DNA from 4 places in the Hydrogenophaga pseudoflava genome. Region 4 is predicted to be linked to each of the others. Evidence: predicted binding sites of a transcription regulator. Region 4 holds the regulator's gene; each other region holds the start of a gene.
The links. Region 4 encodes FNR, which switches genes on or off when oxygen is low (the NO sensors DNR and NnrR bind a similar motif). Its sites were predicted from a motif close to TTGATNNNNATCAA; they were not measured.

Region 1: the regulator FNR is predicted to act here: its motif matches at 2,639-2,652, upstream of HPF_RS22580 (ribonucleoside triphosphate reductase).
Region 2: the regulator FNR is predicted to act here: its motif matches at 2,608-2,621, upstream of HPF_RS22560 (radical SAM/SPASM domain-containing protein).
Region 3: the regulator FNR is predicted to act here: its motif matches at 1,952-1,965, upstream of cobA (uroporphyrinogen-III C-methyltransferase).

Annotation. Positions count from the first base shown of each region.
Region 1 is NZ_CP037867.1:4,698,331-4,702,776, reverse strand. It holds gene HPF_RS22595 (AraC family transcriptional regulator) at 1-362, opposite strand, end outside; gene HPF_RS22590 (hypothetical protein) at 493-1,260, shown strand; gene HPF_RS22585 (acyl-CoA dehydrogenase family protein) at 1,273-2,565, opposite strand; gene HPF_RS22580 (ribonucleoside triphosphate reductase) at 2,781-4,446, shown strand, end outside.
Region 2 is NZ_CP037867.1:4,693,111-4,697,556, reverse strand. It holds gene HPF_RS22570 (anaerobic ribonucleoside-triphosphate reductase activating protein) at 1-501, shown strand, start outside; gene HPF_RS22565 (phosphopantetheine-binding protein) at 519-1,541, opposite strand; gene HPF_RS22560 (radical SAM/SPASM domain-containing protein) at 1,549-2,496, opposite strand; gene HPF_RS22555 (type IV pili methyl-accepting chemotaxis transducer N-terminal domain-containing protein) at 2,673-3,476, opposite strand; gene ubiD (4-hydroxy-3-polyprenylbenzoate decarboxylase) at 3,505-4,446, opposite strand, start outside.
Region 3 is NZ_CP037867.1:1,489,689-1,494,134, reverse strand. It holds gene HPF_RS07335 (cytochrome D1 domain-containing protein) at 93-1,790, opposite strand; gene cobA (uroporphyrinogen-III C-methyltransferase) at 2,058-2,900, shown strand; gene HPF_RS07325 (substrate-binding domain-containing protein) at 2,984-3,679, shown strand; gene HPF_RS07320 (hypothetical protein) at 3,714-4,446, opposite strand, start outside.
Region 4 is NZ_CP037867.1:3,127,059-3,131,504, forward strand. It holds gene HPF_RS14955 (DMT family transporter) at 1-389, shown strand, start outside; gene HPF_RS14960 (sulfite exporter TauE/SafE family protein) at 395-1,069, opposite strand; gene hemN (oxygen-independent coproporphyrinogen III oxidase) at 1,120-2,499, opposite strand; gene fnr (fumarate/nitrate reduction transcriptional regulator Fnr) at 2,677-3,396, shown strand; gene HPF_RS14975 (hypothetical protein) at 3,475-3,768, opposite strand; gene HPF_RS14980 (FixH family protein) at 3,817-4,053, opposite strand; gene ccoG (cytochrome c oxidase accessory protein CcoG) at 4,147-4,446, opposite strand, start outside.

The sequences.
Region 1 (4,446 bases), 1.6 Mb from region 4:
GACAGCACGATGGCGCCGGGCAGGGTGCGCACCAGCGGGTGGGCCGGACCGCCCTCGAACCACAGCTGCGCACAGGTGAAGTCGGCGCCTTCGATGGGCGGGTTGTGGAAGTGGTGGGCGATGGCGCGCGGGTAGAACAGCAGCGCGGGCGCGCTCAGGTGCAGGCGCAGCGGCACAGCCTGCCGCGGCGGGTGCGTGACATCGAGCGTGCCCCGGCGCAGCAGGTGCAGGTAGCCCATGCCCGGCGGCGGCGTGAAGCTCTGCACCCCACAGAGCGTGCCGGTGAAGGACAGCTCGGCGCGCACGGGAAAGCGCTCCAGCAGGCCGGACAGGCGGTCGATGGGCGGGGGCGGGACGGTCATGCCAGGGCTTGGACGAAAGGGTATGAATTCTGTACGAAATGATCCCATCTGAACAGATCGCAACCCGACACTGGGTGTCACGGATCGCCGCCCGGTGGTCCGCCCTCCATCCCCAACCCAGGAGTTTTTCATGCGTTCTGTCCGTCTGCACACCCCCCTGAACACCGCCCTGCTGGCGGCCGCCCTCGCCGCCGCCGGCCCGGCCCTGGCCGACCGCGGCCACGACCACACCGGCGGCATCGCGACCGCGCCGGCCAAAGCGGTCCACGCGCCCTTCGACGTGGTGCACACCCGCATCACCACCGAGGACAACGCCCTGGTGTTCCACATGCAGGTCTCGGGCAAGGCCGGGCGCACGCGGCCCACGAAGTCGGGCCAGCTGGCCGGCAGCAAGGTGTTCTCCTACGTCTGGCCCACCAGCCTGGACCCGGCTGAGGTCGGCTTCGAGCCCCAGGCCGGCATCCTGGCCTTTGCCGTCACCGCCCACCCCGACTTCGACGACACGCCGCTGTTCGACGAAAACGGCGACGGTCACCTGAAGAACGACGGCGGCGTGTGGCACTCGCACTGGGTGGTGCTGCAGCCGGACGAGGCCTGTGGCAAGGGCGCGCTCAAGGTGGTCGACATCCCCGAAGGCAGCCGGCCGCGCCTGCCCAAGACCTGGCCGGGTCTGCCGCTGCTGATCGACAGCCCCGGCTGGAGTCCCTCGTTCGCGCGCGGCAGCGTGAGCGTGCGCGTGCCCTTCGACAACGTGTCGGCGCTGCAGGCCGCCAAGTTTGACGGCGTGACCGCGGCCCTGCGCGTGAACGCCAGCGTGCACGCCCCGCTGCTGTGTGTGGCCCAGGTGTTCAAGGTCGCGTCGGGCGACCTGTCGCTGCCGGGCCAGGTGGACCGCTGAACACCGGCGCGGTTACAGCCTCGGTGGCGTGCGCATCTGCTCCGGCGTCGTGAAGTAGGCCGACAGCGAGCCCAGCCGCTCGCGCGCCTGCGCGAACTCGTGCCGCGCCACGCTGCGCAGGTGCACCTCGTCCGGGCCGTCGAGCAGGTGCAGGGCGCGGCCCCAGGTCCAGAACTGCGCCAGCGGCGTGTCGGGCGACAGGCCCATGGCGCCGAAGACCTGCATCGCGCGGTCCACCACGCGGGTCTGCAAGCCGGCGGCCACCACCTTGATCGCCGCGACCTGCGCGCGCACGGCGGGCGGCTCGGCCTGTTCGGGGTGGTCCAGCAGCCAGGCGCAGCGCAGCACCAGCAGACGCGCCTGGTCGATCTCGATGCGCGAGTGCGCAATCCATTCCTGCACGTTGGCGTAGTCGGCCAGGTGGTGGCCGAAGCTGCGCCGCTCCAGCGCGCGCTCGGTGGCCAGGGCCAGCGCCAGCTCGCACTGGCCGATGGTGCGCATGCAGTGGTGCACCCGGCCGGGGCCGAGCCGCGCCTGCGCCATCGCGAAGCCGTGGCCCCAGTCGCCCAGCAGGTGGTCGGCCGGCACGCGCACGCCGCGCAGCACAATTTCGCAATGGCCTTCGGGCGCGTGGTGGTGCACCACCGGGATGTTGCGCACCACCTCCAGCCCCGGCGTGCCCATGGGCACCAGCACCATGCTGTGCTGGTGGTGGGCATCCTCACTGGCGTCGTCGTCCCCGTCGGCGTTGCGCGCCATCACGATCAGCAGCCGGCAGGCCGGGTGCGCCACGCCGGTGATGAACCACTTGCGGCCGCTGATCACCAGCTCGCCGCTTTCGCGCCGCACGGTGGTCTGCAGATTGGTCGGGTCGGACGAGGCCACGTCGGGCTCGGACATCGCAAACGCCGAGCGGATCTCGCCGTGCAGCAGCGGCATCAGCCAGTGTTCGCGCTGCGACGGGGTGGCGAAGCGGTGCAGCAGTTCCATGTTGCCGGTGTCGGGCGCGCTGCAGTTGAACACCTCGGCCGCCCAGCTGACTTTGCCCATGGCCTCGGCCAGCGGCGCGTAGTCGAGGTTGGCCAGGCGCGTGCCCGGCTCGTCGGCGCGCAGGCCGGGCAGGAACAGGTTCCACAGCCCTTCCTCTTTCGCCAGCGTCTTGAGGTCTTCCAGGAAGGGCGGCGGGTACTGCCCGTCCTGCACCGCCTGGTGCCAGGCCGCGTTGTGCGGCAACACATAGGTCAGCAGGAACTGGTCCAGCTGGCGCAGCAGCGCCTGTGCGCGGGGGCTGTGTTCGAAGTCCATGGCGGGATTGTTCGCCCGGCTGCGGGGCGCCGTCCGCACCTGGGCGACACACCGGCCCCGGTCGGTCACGGGCTTGATGCAGGTCAAGCCGTTTCGGAGCGAAAAAAGGGGCTGGCGATGGCCTTCTGATGCAGCCGACTTTGCGGCAAATCAAACTACCTATGGTGTTTGGTGGGTACCTTAGACACCATAGGTAGTGTCCAAGGAGGATTCGCATGAACGATTCGATGGTGTCCAGCTGGCCGCGCGAGGTGCTCAAGCGCTCGGGGCTTCGGGAGGCTTTCAACGCCGACAAGATCCGCTCCGCGCTGGCGCGCGCGGGGCAGGCCAGCGGGGAATTCGACGGGGCCGAGGCGCAGCTGCTGTGCGCGCAGGTGGTCAAGGTGCTGGGTCACCGCTTCAATGGCGCGGCGCCGACCATCGAGCAGATCCAGGACGTGGTCGAGCAGACCCTGATCGCGGCCAACCACCTGCGCACGGCGCGCGGCTACATCGTCTACCGCGAGCAGCACGCCCAGCTGCGCAGCGACCGCCAGACCCTGGTGGACGTCGAGGCCTCGGTCAACGAGTACCTCACGCGCGCCGACTGGCGCGTCAACGCCAACGCCAACCAGGGCTATTCGCTGGGTGGCCTGATCCTCAACGTGGCCGGCAAGGTCACGGCCAACTACTGGCTCTCGCACGTCTACACGCCCGAGATCGGCGCAGCCCACCGCGACGGCGACATCCACATCCACGACCTCGACATGCTCAGCGGCTACTGCGCGGGCTGGTCGCTGCGCACCCTGCTCAACGAGGGCCTCAACGGTGTGCCGGGCAAGGTGGAGTCGGGTCCGCCGAAGCACCTCTCGTCGGCGGTCGGGCAGATCGTCAACTTCCTGGGCACGCTGCAGAACGAGTGGGCGGGCGCGCAGGCCTTCTCCTCCTTCGACACCTACCTGGCGCCCTACGTGCGACAGGACCGCATGGGCTACGCGGCCGTGCGTCAGTGCATCCAGGAGCTGGTCTACAACCTCAACGTGCCCTCGCGCTGGGGCACACAGACGCCGTTCACCAACCTCACCTTCGACTGGGTCTGTCCCGAAGACCTGCGCGAGCAGGTGCCCGTGATCGCCGGTGTGGAAATGCCGTTCTGCTACGGCGAGCTGCAGGCCGAGATGGACCTGATCAACCGCGCCTACATCGACGTCATGACCACGGGCGACGCCAAGGGCCGCGTGTTCACCTTCCCCATTCCCACCTACAACATCACGCCCGACTTCCCCTGGGAGAGCGAGAACGCGCGGCGCCTGTTCGACATGACGGCCAAGTACGGCTTGCCCTACTTCCAGAACTTCATCAACTCCGAGCTGCAGCCGAACATGGTGCGCTCCATGTGCTGCCGCCTGCAGCTGGATTTGCGCGAACTGCTCAAGCGCGGCAACGGCCTGTTCGGCAGCGCCGAGCAGACCGGCAGCCTGGGCGTGGTCACGGTGAACTGCGCGCGCCTGGGCCACCTGCACGCAGGTGACGAGGCCGGCCTGCTGGCCGCGCTGGACCGCCTGCTGGAACTGGGCAAACAGAGCCTGGAGACCAAGCGCAAGCTGATCCAGCGCCTCATGGACCAGGGCCTGTTCCCCTACACCAAACGTTACCTGGGCACGCTGCGCAACCACTTCAGCACCCTGGGGGTGAACGGCATCAACGAGATGGTGCGCAACTTCAGCGGCGACGCGCACGACATCACCACCGACGAGGGCCACGCCTTCGCGCTGCGCTTCCTCGACCACGTGCGTGCGCGCATCGTCGCGTTCCAAGAAGAGACCGGCCACCTCTACAACCTGGAGGCCACCCCGGCCGAGGGCACCACCTACCGCTTCGCGCGCGAAGACCGCAAGCGCT
Region 2 (4,446 bases), 1.6 Mb from region 4:
GTGCGGGCCTTCCTGCAGCAGCGCCGCGGGCTGCTCGACGGCGTGATCTTCTCGGGCGGCGAGCCGACCCTTCAGGCGGCGTTGGTGCCCGCCCTGGCCGAGGCGCGGGCCATGGGCCACGCCACCGGTCTGCACACCGGCGGCATGTACCCGCAGCGCCTGGCGCAGGCGCTGGCGCACCTGGACTGGGTGGGGCTGGACGTCAAGGCGCCCCGGCACCTGCACGACACCGTCACCGGCGCGCGCGGGGGTGCCGGGCGCGCCGCGCGCAGCCTGCGCCTGCTGCTGGACAGCGGCGTGGCCCTGGAGTGCCGCACCACCTGGCACGCCGGCCTGTTCGGGCGCGACGACCTGTTCCGCCTGGCCGATGAGCTGGCCGCACAGTCGGTGCGCCACTGGGTGCTGCAGACCTGCCGCGGCCCGGCGTCCTCGCGGGACGTGCTGGACGCTTCAGACCTGGCGGCGCTGGCTTTGCGCTTCGAGCGCTTCGAGTGCCGCTGAGCGCATGCCGCAGGTGGTCACGCACGCGAGCGCAGCTGGCGCCTCATTTCCGCTCGCTGCTGCGCCTGGCGCATGCCCAGCGCAGCTGGGTCTCCACCTGTCAGAAAGGAGGCCAGCGCCGGTGCGGTGGGAAAGCGGTAGATGTCCACGACCTGCACATCCCTCCCCAGCAGGGGGCGCAGATGCTGTGCAAGTTCCAGCGCCTTGAGCGAGTTGCACCCGAGCTCGAAGAAGTTGCCGCTTCTGTCCAGCTCTCCGGCGCCAAGCACGTGCACAAGGGCCTTGGTGATGACGGCTTCGATGTGGGCGCTGCCCGCGCCGGCGATGCTTGATGACGGATCGTCTGGAAAGTCCGGCTGCAAGCCATGCGCTTCCATCGAACCGGACGGCGCGTGGTGAGGTGTTGCGCTCAGAACCTGGGCGGCCACGCCCATGGCCGTCGCTCCTTCCGGCACGTCGGTGTAGACCATGCAGTTGGCTCCGATCGTCGCTCCGGCGCCGATGCGCAAGTCGGGCAGGATGCTGGCGTTGGAGCCCACGTACGCCCGGTCCCCGAGCGTCACCCGGGCATTGATCACGGCGTTGGGCGCAACCACGCAGCCTCGGCCGATGCGGGCGCCGTGACCGGCCACCGCTCCGATCAGCAGCACGGACGCTGGTCCGATGCGGGCTTCGGCACCAACGGACGCATGCGGGTAGATGGTCACGTCCGATGCCACCTCTGCTCCGAACAGGTCGACACCGGGGTGGATCAGCGAGGTGAACGGAATGCCGTACTGCCCGATTTTTTCCTGTGCCCGGGCGCGCCCATCGGTGGTGCGGGTGACCAGGTTCACGACCTCGGAGCAGTTGGCATCCACACCGGCCAGATGGCTGATCGGTCCTGCGACCTCCAGGCCGAGACGCGTCGTGCCGTGCTTGGACGGGTCGTCGTCGAGCAGCACGATCCTCTGCCAGCGCGGAGATGTGCGGTTGACGGTCAGTGCCAGACGAATGCCCTCGCCATTGCCCACGCCACAAAGGAAAAGAGCGTCTTTCATGGCGCTCTCACGCGCGCGAGCAGACGGGCTCAAGGGGGACCGCCCCGGATTCCGGCCGCACACGCTCGGCGGCGCCCGTCATCCAGTCCGTGCAGGTCTTGCAGCGCTCGGGCAGGGCGTCAAAACTGCGTGCCAGATGAAGATCCCGATAGCCACCCAGGCGGGCCCAGAGATCGCTCAGAGACGCGTGCCACGCGTTGCCTTCGCCTTCCTCGCCCTCGGTGTCGCCCGGGCAGCGCGGAATCCGTCCATCCCAGAAGACATGCATCATCGTGATCGCCCATGGGCAGGGGATCCGGTTTTCAGGCGTGATGGCCAGGCCCGTATCGAACTTGCCGCCCCAGCTGAGCTGACGGCGGACCTTGACGACCGCATTGCGCTCCAGCCAGTGCGCCTTGTATGCATCGACTTCAGATGCGTTGTCGTCCATCACGATGAACTGCGTCTGGATCGCGACCGGCAGACCGCGCGCATCGCGGCGGGCCAGCAGCCGCTCGGCGTTGGCGTAGACCACGTCCCGGTTGGCTTTCACCCGGTATTTTTCGAAGGACTGCTTGGAGAACCCGTCGATGCCGAAGACCACCAGGTGCACGCCCGAATCCAGCAAGGCATCGTCCAGCTCCGGTGTGAGCAACATGCCGTTGGTGTTGACATTGAGCGACTGGAGGCCGACGGATCGGCCGTAGCTCAGGCAGCGAAACAGCAGTGCGGGTTCGAGCAACGGCTCACCGCAGAAAGAGAACCAGCACTCGGTGTCTGGCGCCGTCGCAGCGATCTCGTCGGCGCACTTCTTCCAGAGCTCGAAGGGCATCACGCCTTTGGGGCGCTTCATGTTCGGGTGGTGGCACATCGAACACGCCAGATTGCACTCGGCGCACAGCTCGACGGCAAACTTCTTCGGGAACGGAAACCGCCGGAGCGTTCTTGCGATGTTTTCAAGATCAGCATGGGCCATGGCGTTCTCCTAGATCAGGAAGGCGGGGCCTTGGTGGCGAAACCGACCAAGTCCGCGAACGTTAGTGGTGGCCGATCGGCCCGCTGTTGATCTGGCTCAATGGCCCATGGCTTGATCTGACTCAAGCCGGATCAGGTCTGGCGCCTCACCGTTTGCCAGACGAAGCCCGCGCGACGTCAGCGGTACAGCTCCTGCACCGCCTGCTCGTACAGGCCGGTCAGCTGGTCCATGACCTCGTACATGCGTTCGCTAGTGGTGGCCACCGTCTGCAGGGCATCGCCCTGGCCGGGCTTGCGCAGGGCCTGGTCGAAGAACAGCCACTGGCCGCGCGCCAGTTCCAGCTGCTGGCGGATCGACGGGGTGGACAGGGGGGCGCTGGCCAGATAGGTCAGGCCCTCGTCGAACTCGCGCCGGGCGGCCTCCAGCTGCTGCGCCTGGCCGGCCGCCGCGGTGCCGCCGGCGGCCTGCAGGAAGTGGGCGCGGGCGGCGCGCTGGGACAGCATGCGCTGGCGTCCGGCCACGTTGACCACCCGGGCGCCGCTCTGCTTGCTCTGTTTCTCGAACGCGGTGGTGAGCTCGTCGGCGGACTTGAGCATGTCGTCGGCCGAGCGCACCACGTCGTCGATGCGGGGCGGCGCTCCGCTGCCGGCCGTGAGCACGAGCAAGCGCTCGGCATGGCCCTGCAGGCGCGGCATCAGGGGCTGGGTGTCGGCGCTCAGGGGCTGGCGTCTCAGCTCGTCCAGGCTGCTCCCGATCAGCTGGCGGCACTGGCGCATGACATCGCTGGCGCGCTCGGGCAGCACGCCCAGGGTGGACTGGACGTGCAGCTTGGCCACGCGCTGCGACAGTGCGCGCAGGCGGCCGGCGCGGTTGATGGCGGTGCCCAGCGGCAGTGCCGGGCCGGACGGGGTGTTTTGGGTGTGGCCGGTGCCGGCGAGCAGCGAGGTGCCCAGCAGGGCCAGAAGGTGACGGCGTTGCATGGTTCGTTCAGGTGTTGGTCGGAAAACGTCAGAGCCCCAGGCCCTCGGCCAGCGCGTCCATGCGCGCGGTGACGGCCGGGTCCATGTGCATCGTGCGGCCCCATTCGCGGCTGGTCTCGCCGGGCCACTTGTTGGTCGCGTCCAGGCCCATCTTGCTGCCCAGGCCGCTGACGGGCGAGGCGAAGTCGAGGTAGTCGATGGGTGTGTGTTCGATGGTGAAGCTGTCGCGCGCCGGGTCCATGCGCGTGCTCATGGCCCAGACCACGTCCTTCCAATCGCGCACGTCGATGTCCTCGTCCACCACGACGATGAACTTGGTGTACATGAACTGGCGCAGGTGGCTCCAGACGCCCATCATCACGCGCCGCGCGTGGCCGGCGTAGGCCTTGCGGATGCTGACCACGGCCATGCGGTAGCTGCAGGCCTCGGGCGGTAGGTAAAAGTCCACGATCTCGGGGAACTGGCGCTGCAGCAGCGGGATGAAGAGCTCGTTCATCGCCACGCCCAGCACGGCGGGTTCGTCGGGTGGTTTGCCGGTGTAGGTGGAGTGGTAGATCGCGTCGCGCCGGCGTGTGATGCGCTCGACCGTGAACACCGGGAACTCGGCGCGTTCGTTGTAGTAGCCGGTGTGGTCACCGTACGGGCCTTCGAGCGCGTGCTGATAGCCGCTGGGGTGGGCCGGGTCGGGGTGGATGTGGCCTTCGAGCACGATCTCGGCCGTGGCCGGCACGCGCAGCGGCACGCCGATGGCGGGCGCCACCTCGGTGCGCGCGCCGCGCAGCAGGCCGGCGAACTGGTACTCGCTCAGGCTGTCGGGCACGGGGGTGACGGCGCCGAGGATGGTGGCCGGGTCGGCGCCGATGGCGACGGCCACCGGGTAGGGCTGGCCGGGGTGCAGGCGGCCGTGTTCGCGGAAGTCCTGCGCGCCGCCGCGGTGCGCCAGCCAGCGCATGATGAGCTGGTTGCGCGA
Region 3 (4,446 bases), 1.6 Mb from region 4:
TGGCTTTGCCAGGCCACTCGCGCCGTCCCCCCTCCGGGGGGAAGCCGCGAAGCGGCGCAGGGGGGCGTCACTTCCTTCGGCGCAGGGGGGAGTCAATAGACATCATGTTGGGTGTTGTGCACGTTGAAGTGCCCTGTCGGCGTGATCAGGCGCGGGTCCTTGATCACAGCCTTGAGCTTGAGCGTCTTGTCGTCCACGATCACCAGCGCGCTCTCCTTGTTCTTGGCGCTCCACACCGAGAACCAGACCTCGTCGCCGGCACGGTTGAACTCGGGCTGCACGACGCGCTTGGCGCCGTCGTCCTTGATGCCCGCCCACTCGGCGATCGGCAGCACGGTGTAGCCCTTCTCCAGGTTGTCGATGTCGTACACCGCGACCGATTGCGAGATCTTCGGATCGGGGTTGAGCGGGGTGTCCGAGTACAGGTGCCTGCTCTTCGGGTGGCTCTTGATGAACAGCGCGCCGCCGCCCTGGCCCTTGAGGGTCTGCACCACCTTCCAGGCATTCTTGGGGTGCTTGACCGGGTCGGTGCCGATCAGCGAGATGGTCTCGTCGCCCAGGTGGCCGGTGGACCATACGGGCCCGTAGGTCGGGTGCACGAAGTTGGCGCCACGGCCCGGGTGCGGGATCTTGCCCACGTCGATCAGCTTGGTCAGCTTGCCCTCTTTCAGGTCCACCGCCGCGATCTTGTTGCTGTTGTTGGCCGCCACCATGAAGTAGCGCTTGGTCGAGTCCAGGCCGCCGTCGTGCAGGAAGCGCGCGGTGCCGATGGTGGTGACCTTGAGCGCGTCGATGTTGGAGTAGTCCACCAGCAGGGTCTGGCCGGTTTCCTTCACGTTCACCACGAACTCGGGCTTGTAGTGGCTGCCCACGATGGAGGCCACGCGCGGCTCGGGGTGGTACTCCTGCGTGTCGACCGTGTTGCCTCGGGTGGCCACGATCTTCAGCGGCTCCAGCGTGTCGCCGTTCATGATCACGAACTGGGGCGGCCAGTAGGACCCGGCGATCGCGTACTTGTCTTCAAAGCCCTTGAACTTGCTGGTCTCGACCGAGCGTGCTTCCAGCCCGGTGCGGATCTCGGCCACGTTGTCGGGTTTTTCCATCCACAGGTCGATCATGTTGATCTTGGCGTCGCGACCGATCACGAACAGGTAGCGACCCGAAGCCGACAGGCGCGAGATGTGCACCGCGTAGCCGGTCTTGACGACGTTGATGATCTGCTTGGTGTCGCCATCGATCAACGCCACCTCGCCCGTGTCCCGCAGCGTGGTGCTGAAGATGTTGGTGATGTTGTAGTTGTTCATCTTCTTCGTCGGCCGCTTCTCGGGCGGGACGATCACCTTCCAGGTGGCCTTCATGTCGGCCAGGCTGTATTCGGGCGGCGTGGGCGCGTCGTGCTGGATGTAGCGCGCCATCAGGTCCACTTCCTTCTCGCTCATCTCGCCGCTGGTCTGCCAGTTGGGCATGCCGGCCGGGGAGCCGTAGGCGATGAACACCTTGAGGTAGTCCGTGCCCTTGCCGATGGTGATGTCGGGTGTCAGCGGTTTGCCGGTGGCGCCCTTGCGCAGCACGCCGTGGCAGCCGGCGCAGCGCTCGAAGTAAATCTTGCGTGCGGTGTCGAACTCGGCCTGCGTCATCGGCGGCGCCTTGGGATTGGTCGCCTGGTACATCGGCTCGTTGACCAGCGGCGATCCGCCGGCCTGGTAGTTGGCTTCCGCCGGGCTGAGCTTCTTGTCTGCAGCCGCCTGCGCGAACGCGCCGGTGCCGATCAGTGCCGCCATCGCCAGCATCGTCAGGCGAATCGTGGTGCGGGATCTCATGATGTTCTCTCTCCGTCGTGGAGCAGCGTTTGAAGTGGCCGTCCCTGGTGGGGCGCTGTGCCCGCTCGCCCGGCTGCTGTCCATGGCCGATGCGAGCAGGCACATGCTCTGCCCGGTCACAGGCGTTGTCCTTGAACTGGTTCAAGGACGGTCCTCCGTCGCGTCCGAACAATGGGCCTCACAACAACGGACGTCCCGGCGATGCAGCCGGGCCGCCATCCCACGACGGAGCGAGTCATGAACCTGGTCAACCTGATCACCCCCGCGCGGACCGCCGATGCCGATGGCTGCGCAGCGCCTCCGGGCACGGTGACGCTGGTGGGCGCAGGCCCGGGCGACCCGGATCTGCTGACGGTGAAGGCGGTGAAGGCCCTGCAGGCGGCGCGGCTGGTGCTGTACGACCACCTGGTCAGCCCGGCGGTGCTGGAACACCTGAGCCCCGACGCCGAGCGCATCTATGTCGGCAAGGAAAGCTCGCGCCACACCCTGCCCCAGGCCTCGATCATCGAACTCATGGTGCAACTGGCGCGCAGCGGCCGCTCACTGCTGCGGCTCAAGGGCGGCGACGGCTACATCTTCGGCCGCGGCGGCGAAGAGGCCCAGGCCCTGGCGGCCGAGGGCATTCCGTTCACCGTGGTCCCCGGCCTCACGGCCGCTCAGGGTGCTGCGGCCTCGGTCGGCATTCCGCTGACCCACCGCGACCACGCCTGTTCCCTCGTGCTGGCCACCGGCCACCTGCGCGACGGCCAGGGCCTGGACATGGACTGGGCCATGCTCGCGCGCCCGCGCCAGACCGTGGTGCTCTACATGGGGGTGAACAACCTGCCCGAGATCTGCCGCCAGCTGATCGCCCACGGCCTGTCGCCGCAGACGCCAGCCGCACTGGTCGAGAAGGCCACCCTGCCCGACGAACGCTGCATCACCGGCACGCTGGCCGAGCTGCCCGCGCTGGCGCTGCGCCACCAGGTGCGCCCGCCGGCGCTGATCATGGTCGGCGGGGTGGTGTCGGTGCGCGCGCAGCTGGTGCCCTCAGCGCCCCCGGTCACGGCGGCGGCCGCGCCGGTCCATGCCGTGGCCTGATAACAGAAAGAACGCGCGGACACGGGTCAGACGAGAGTGGCTTTGATACGCTGGCGGGCTCCGCCCACGAGCCCTTTGCCGCCATGCCGACCACTTCCCTGAACCTGATCTCTTCCATGGCCACCAAGGCCCTGCTGGCCGACCTGGTGGCCGCGTATTCGGCGCAACAGCCGGACACCATGGTCGCCGTCACTTCGGTCGGCGGCGTCGACGCGGCCAAACGCGTCGTGGCCGGCGAGGCCTTCGACATCGTGGCCCTGGCCTCGGACGCGATCGAGAAGCTGGCCGCCAGCGGCCACGTGGCGGCCGACAGCCGCACCGACATGGTCCGTTCGGCCGTGGCCGTGGCCGTGCCGGCCGGCACCCCGCACCCGGACATCGCCACCGAAGCCGCGCTCAAGGCCGCGGTGCTGGCCGCGCCCACGCTCGGCTACTCCACCGGTCCCAGCGGTGTGCAACTGGCGAAGCTGTTCGAGCGCTGGGGCATTGCGCAGCAGATCGCACCGCGCATCGTCACGCCGCCGCCAGGCACCTCGGTGGCGTCGCTGATCGCCAAAGGCGAGGTTGCGCTGGGCTTCCAGCAGCTCAGCGAAATGACGGGGGTTCCGGGCATCGACGTGATCGGCGGTCTGCCCGAGGCCGTGCAGATCGTCACCACCTTCTCGGCGGCCCGCGCCACCGTGAGCACCCAGGCCGGGGCCGTGCAAGGCTTCCTTGACTTCCTGGCCAGCCCGCAGACCGCCGACCTCAAGCGCCGGCACGGCATGACGCCGGCCTGACAAGGGCTTCGGCCGCCCCCCGGGCGCGGCGCGGTCAGGGGGTGGCAGCGGCGCGCTGCTGGAGCGCCCAGTAGGCCAGCCCCATCGACGTGTCGGCGGCAACACCGCCGCCCAGGGTTTCCGGCAGCTTGGGATACACGCCGTCGTAGTTCACGATGGCAATCGCGTCCTCGGGCCGCCACAGCCCTTCGGCCGCGACGGCGTTGTAGGTCGCCTGGAAGGCGGCCAGCCAGCCCGGGCTGGTGCTGAACGCATTGCTCGCAAACCAGATGAAGGGCCGGCCGCGCACGTGGGTTTCCCGGATCGCCCGGCGGAACGCCTCGCCGAGCTTCCCGCTGGTGCAGGCACCCAGCGGACACTCGATGAAGGTGCCTTTGCTGCTGCGGAAAGCCAGCACCGCGTTGGCATTCGCGTAGATGTACCTGGGGTTGGTGGGGTCGAAGTTTTGCGGCTGCCAGCCGGTGTAGACGGCTCCGTAGCGGCGGCTCGCCGGCGCGGTGGGGTCGGTGTAGATCGCTTCGGCCTGGGCCACGGTGCGACCATTCCAGCGGCTGGTGTCGCTGGTGTAGAAGGCAATGGCCTCCGGGTTGAGGCTCTGGTCCATGTCCGGGTAGAGCACCTGGAGGTTGTTGAACGCGAGAAGCGGCAGCCACGCAGACGTGCCCGGGGGCACCGGGTATTCGGTGATCAGGTTCCGCGTGGTCATCTTGCGGATGAGGCTGGCGCTCTGGGCGTCCGAGATGTTGGCGTTGTTGCCCCAGATGCCA
Region 4 (4,446 bases):
CCTATGTGGTCATTGGCAAGCGGCTCACGGAAGGCCTGGGGCCCAAGCGGATATCCGCCATCATCAACCTCTGGGGTTTTGTGCTGGTCACGCCCTTTGGGCTGTGGGCGGCCAGAGCCTTTGACTTCGCCTCCATCACAGCACCCATGTGGGGCCTGCTGGTCTTTTACGCACTCGCCGCCAGTGTCTGGACGGTCTGGCTCTGGATGACCGGCCTGAAGTCCGTTCCCGCCGCTCGCGCCGGGGTGTTCACAGTGATGCTCCCGATCAGCGCAGCCACCATCGGTGTGCTGTTCATGGGTGAAACCCTCAGCACCGTCCAGATGCTTGCTTTTGGTATCGCCTTGCTGGGCCTGGTTCTGGCAACCCTGCCAGGACGTTCAAGCTGAGAGGCTCACGCGCACCACAGACCGGTGGGATCGGTGATTCCCATCCAGAGCGCCCAACCGGAGGTGGCGGCCAGTGCAATACCTGCCAGCCGGATGCCCCAGCCACCCGAGCCGTCGCCTCGTAAACGCAGCAATAGCCAGGGACCGATGGTCAATGACAGTGATGTCCCAGCAGAGAACAGCGCCATGATCGTCGCGCCCTCCATCGCGTCGGCCGACAAAGAGGCGACCATCAGCGCGGAATACAGCAACCCGCATGGCATCAGGGCCCACGCGACGCCGAGCACCGCGGGAGCCTTGGCCCCCAGGCGTCCGAACACTGGTCGCGTCCTGCGCCAGACGCCTTGGGCCAGCCCGTCGAGCCATGCTGGCTGGCGAGCCTGCCAGATCAGCACCAAACCAAGCAGCATGGCTGCCACGTGAAACATGGTCCAGACCGGCCGGATCACCGAGGTGTTGGTTCCCAGCCAGGCCAGGCCTTGCACCGAGCCTGCTGCAATCGCCCCGAAGAGGGAGTAGCCAAGCAGTCGTCCGGCCTGGAAGGTCAGCAGAGCCGAAGTGCTCTGGCGCCCGGTCCCGCCACGACTGATGCCCGCACACGCGGCACCACACATGGCGACACAATGGGGACCACCAGCGATCCCCATGAACAGTGCGGTGAGTGCCATGGATGTTTGCATGGCAGAACTCTAGCAGTCGCAGCCCTCGCGCCGGTTCGAAACCACGCGAGTCAGATGATCTTGGAGAAACGCGCCCGGTCCTGGTCGACCTGCAGGTTTTTGTCGAAAACCATGGCAATGGCGCGAACCAGATACCAGCCCGATGGCGTCACCTCCACACCTGAGTCGTCGATGCGAACCAGTCCGTGTTCGGCATAGCCAGCCAGTACCTCCAACTCGCGCGCAAAGTAGCTCTTGCAGTCGATCAAGTGCCCCAGGTTGATCGATTCGAACTGAAGCTGACCCTGACACATCAGCGACATGATCACGGAGCGGCGCAGCAGGTCGTCCCTGGTCAGTGCCAGCCCGCGCACGATCGGCAGCCGGCCCTGGTCCAGCGCATCGTAGTACTCCTCGATCGTCTTGGCGTTCTGGCTGTAGGTCGCGCCGATGCGGCCGATGGCCGAGACACCCAAAGCGATCAGGTCGCAATCCGGCTGCGTGCTGTAGCCCTGGAAATTCCGGTGCAGGCGCCCTTGACGCTTGGCCACCGCCAGCGCATCCGTGGGCAGCGCAAAGTGATCCATGCCGACATAGACATACCCCGCATCACTCATGGCATCCAGCGAAGCCGACAGCATCGACAGCTTGTCTCCCGCGCTGGGCAGTTCGGCAGCGACGATTCGCCGTTGCGGCTTGAAACGCGCCGGAAGATGCGCGTAGGCATACAGCGCGATGCGGTCGGGGCGCAACTGGTTGACTTGGGCAAGCGTACGGGCAAACGACTCAGGGGTCTGCAGCGGCAGCCCATAAATGAGGTCCACGTTGACCGACTCAAACCCGATCTTGCGGGCTGTCTCGACCAGTGCGAACACCTGTTCGGCCGGCTGCACCCGGTGCACCGCTTTCTGAACAGCAGGATCGAAATCCTGGACACCGAAACTCAGGCGGTTGAACCCCAGCCTGGCCAGGGTCTGCAAACGCTGGTCCGTCACGGTGCGGGGGTCGACCTCAATGGAGTACTCGCCTCCGGGCACGAGAGTGAAGTTGCGCCGGATCATCGTCAGCAGATCTTCCAGCTCGGCGTCGGACAGGAAGGTCGGCGTCCCTCCTCCCAGATGCAGCTGGGACACGGCATGCCCCTTGCCGAAATGCTGCACCTGCAACTCCACCTCACGCGACAGATACCGCAGGTACTCCGCAGCCCTCTCGTGGTGCTTGGTAATGACCTTGTTGCAGGCACAGTAGTAGCAAACGGACTCGCAGAAAGGAATATGGACGTACAGCGACAACGGCAGCGCGAGCGAGCCTGCCCGACGCTGTTCCAGCGCCTGGATGTAGTCGCTCTCCGTGAACGCTTCTACAAAGCGGTCCGCGGTGGGGTACGAGGTGTAGCGGGGCCCCGGGATGTCGAATCGCTTGAGCAATTCGTCTGAAATGGCGTGACTCACAAACAATTCTCCAGTTCTCAGCGCGAATGTGCACCAAGGCAGAAATCGCACCCTTGATCAAGATCAAGGGCCGTCCAAGCCCCGGGTTTTCCCCCATGCGTGCAACGAGGATGAGCGCGCCCGCCTTGCTGGCACTTGTGGCCATGCGTTAAGCTTCGGGAGAAATCTGGAAGATTTATGGACATTCACAGCATCAAAGTCGCCTGTTCCAGCTGCAACCTTCGGGAGTTGTGTTTGCCAATGGGCCTCAATCCCGAGGAAATGGGCAAGCTGGACACCGTGATCTCCACGCGCAGGAGGATCAAGCGGGGAACCGCGCTGTTCAACACCGGCGACAAGTTCACTTCGCTCTACGCAGTGCGCTCGGGCTTCTTCAAAACCTGCGTGACCACGGCCGATGGGCGAGACCAGGTCACCGGCTTCCAGATGACCGGAGAAATCATCGGCATGGACGGCATCGTCAGCGACCGCCATTCCTGCGACGCGATTGCGCTTGAGGACGCCGAGGTCTGTGTGATGCCGTTTGACCAGGTCGAGGAACTCTCGCGGGAGTTCACCACACTGCAACACCATGTCCACAAGATCATGAGCCGGGAAATCGTCCGCGATCACAGTGTCATGCTGCTGCTGGGCAGCATGCGTGCCGAGGAACGTCTCGCAGCGTTCCTTCTCAATCTCGTCCAGCGTCTGCATGCACGAGGTTTCTCGCAGTCAGAGCTCATCCTTCGGATGACCCGGGAGGAGATTGGAAGTTACCTGGGCATGAAGCTCGAGACCGTGAGCAGGACTTTCTCGAAGTTCGTTGAGGAAGGCACCATCGAAGTCAAACAACGCTACGTACACATCAAGAACACCGATGCACTCAAGCAGATCGTGAACCCTCAGAGCTGCCGTTGAGTCTGGGCGTTTGAACGAAAGAAACCCCGCTTGGGCCCAAGGCCTGAGCGGGGTTTCTCTTTGTGTGCAATCCGAGGGTTAGCCGCACCCGCCGTTGCGGGCGCAGTCCCGGGGGCGCTCCGCTTCGGGAACCGGGCAGCGGTTGACTTCGAACGGAGACATGGACAACAGGGTGGTCAGCGCGCTCGATGCCATGGTGACGCCCCAGAACACAAAGAACGCCAAGGTGTAGATGGCTTGGCGAGACAACTCCAGGGGGCTGCCGAACCAATGGAGATCACCAGGGTCGACCATGGCGAAAACAACCATCTCAAGCACAGCAGCCACCAGAAAGGCAGGCCAGGCTATCCACATCCACCGCTGAGCATTCATGATGCGTCTCCTTCACTCCTGTGTTGTCACATCCGGCGGTGTGGCGTCCTACTTGGAGGGTGCCGCCGGGACGACGGGAGAGGCGGCGTGATTGCGGGCCTGATGGGCCGGCTGCAACTTGGCCATCGCATCGACCTTGGCCTGCCCTTCCAGCCGCTGAGCCGCCGCAAGATCCCTTTCGTAGTCGGACTTGTTGAGCACAGGGTCCGGATTCTTCACCGCGATGACCACGGTGACCAAGCCGGCAACGATCACCAGCAAAGGACCTCCCACCACCATCCACATGTGCGGGACTTTCCACCAGGGCGTGCTTGGCGCGCGGTCGACTGGACGAGGTATTGCTGACATGACTTGTTCCATAAGGCGTGTAATTTCAGTTTAGCGCGGAACGATGAAGACCGCCTTCTCCACCACCTCGGACGCATCAGCGGCGGTGGACCGGACGGTGAACCGTATCGGGTGCGACCCGGCGGGCGCGGCGTTGGGCGGGAGCTGCACCCGCACGGCGGCGGAACGCACTTCCGTGGAAAGCACTTCCACCTCGGTTTCCGACGCGATCATCACGCCCTCAAGACCGTCGACGCTGATCTGGTAGCGCTGCGGCGACTCGGTCGCATTCATGATCTGCAGGCGGAACACGTTTTCGATGCGCCCCTGCTCCACCATGCGCGCCAGCGC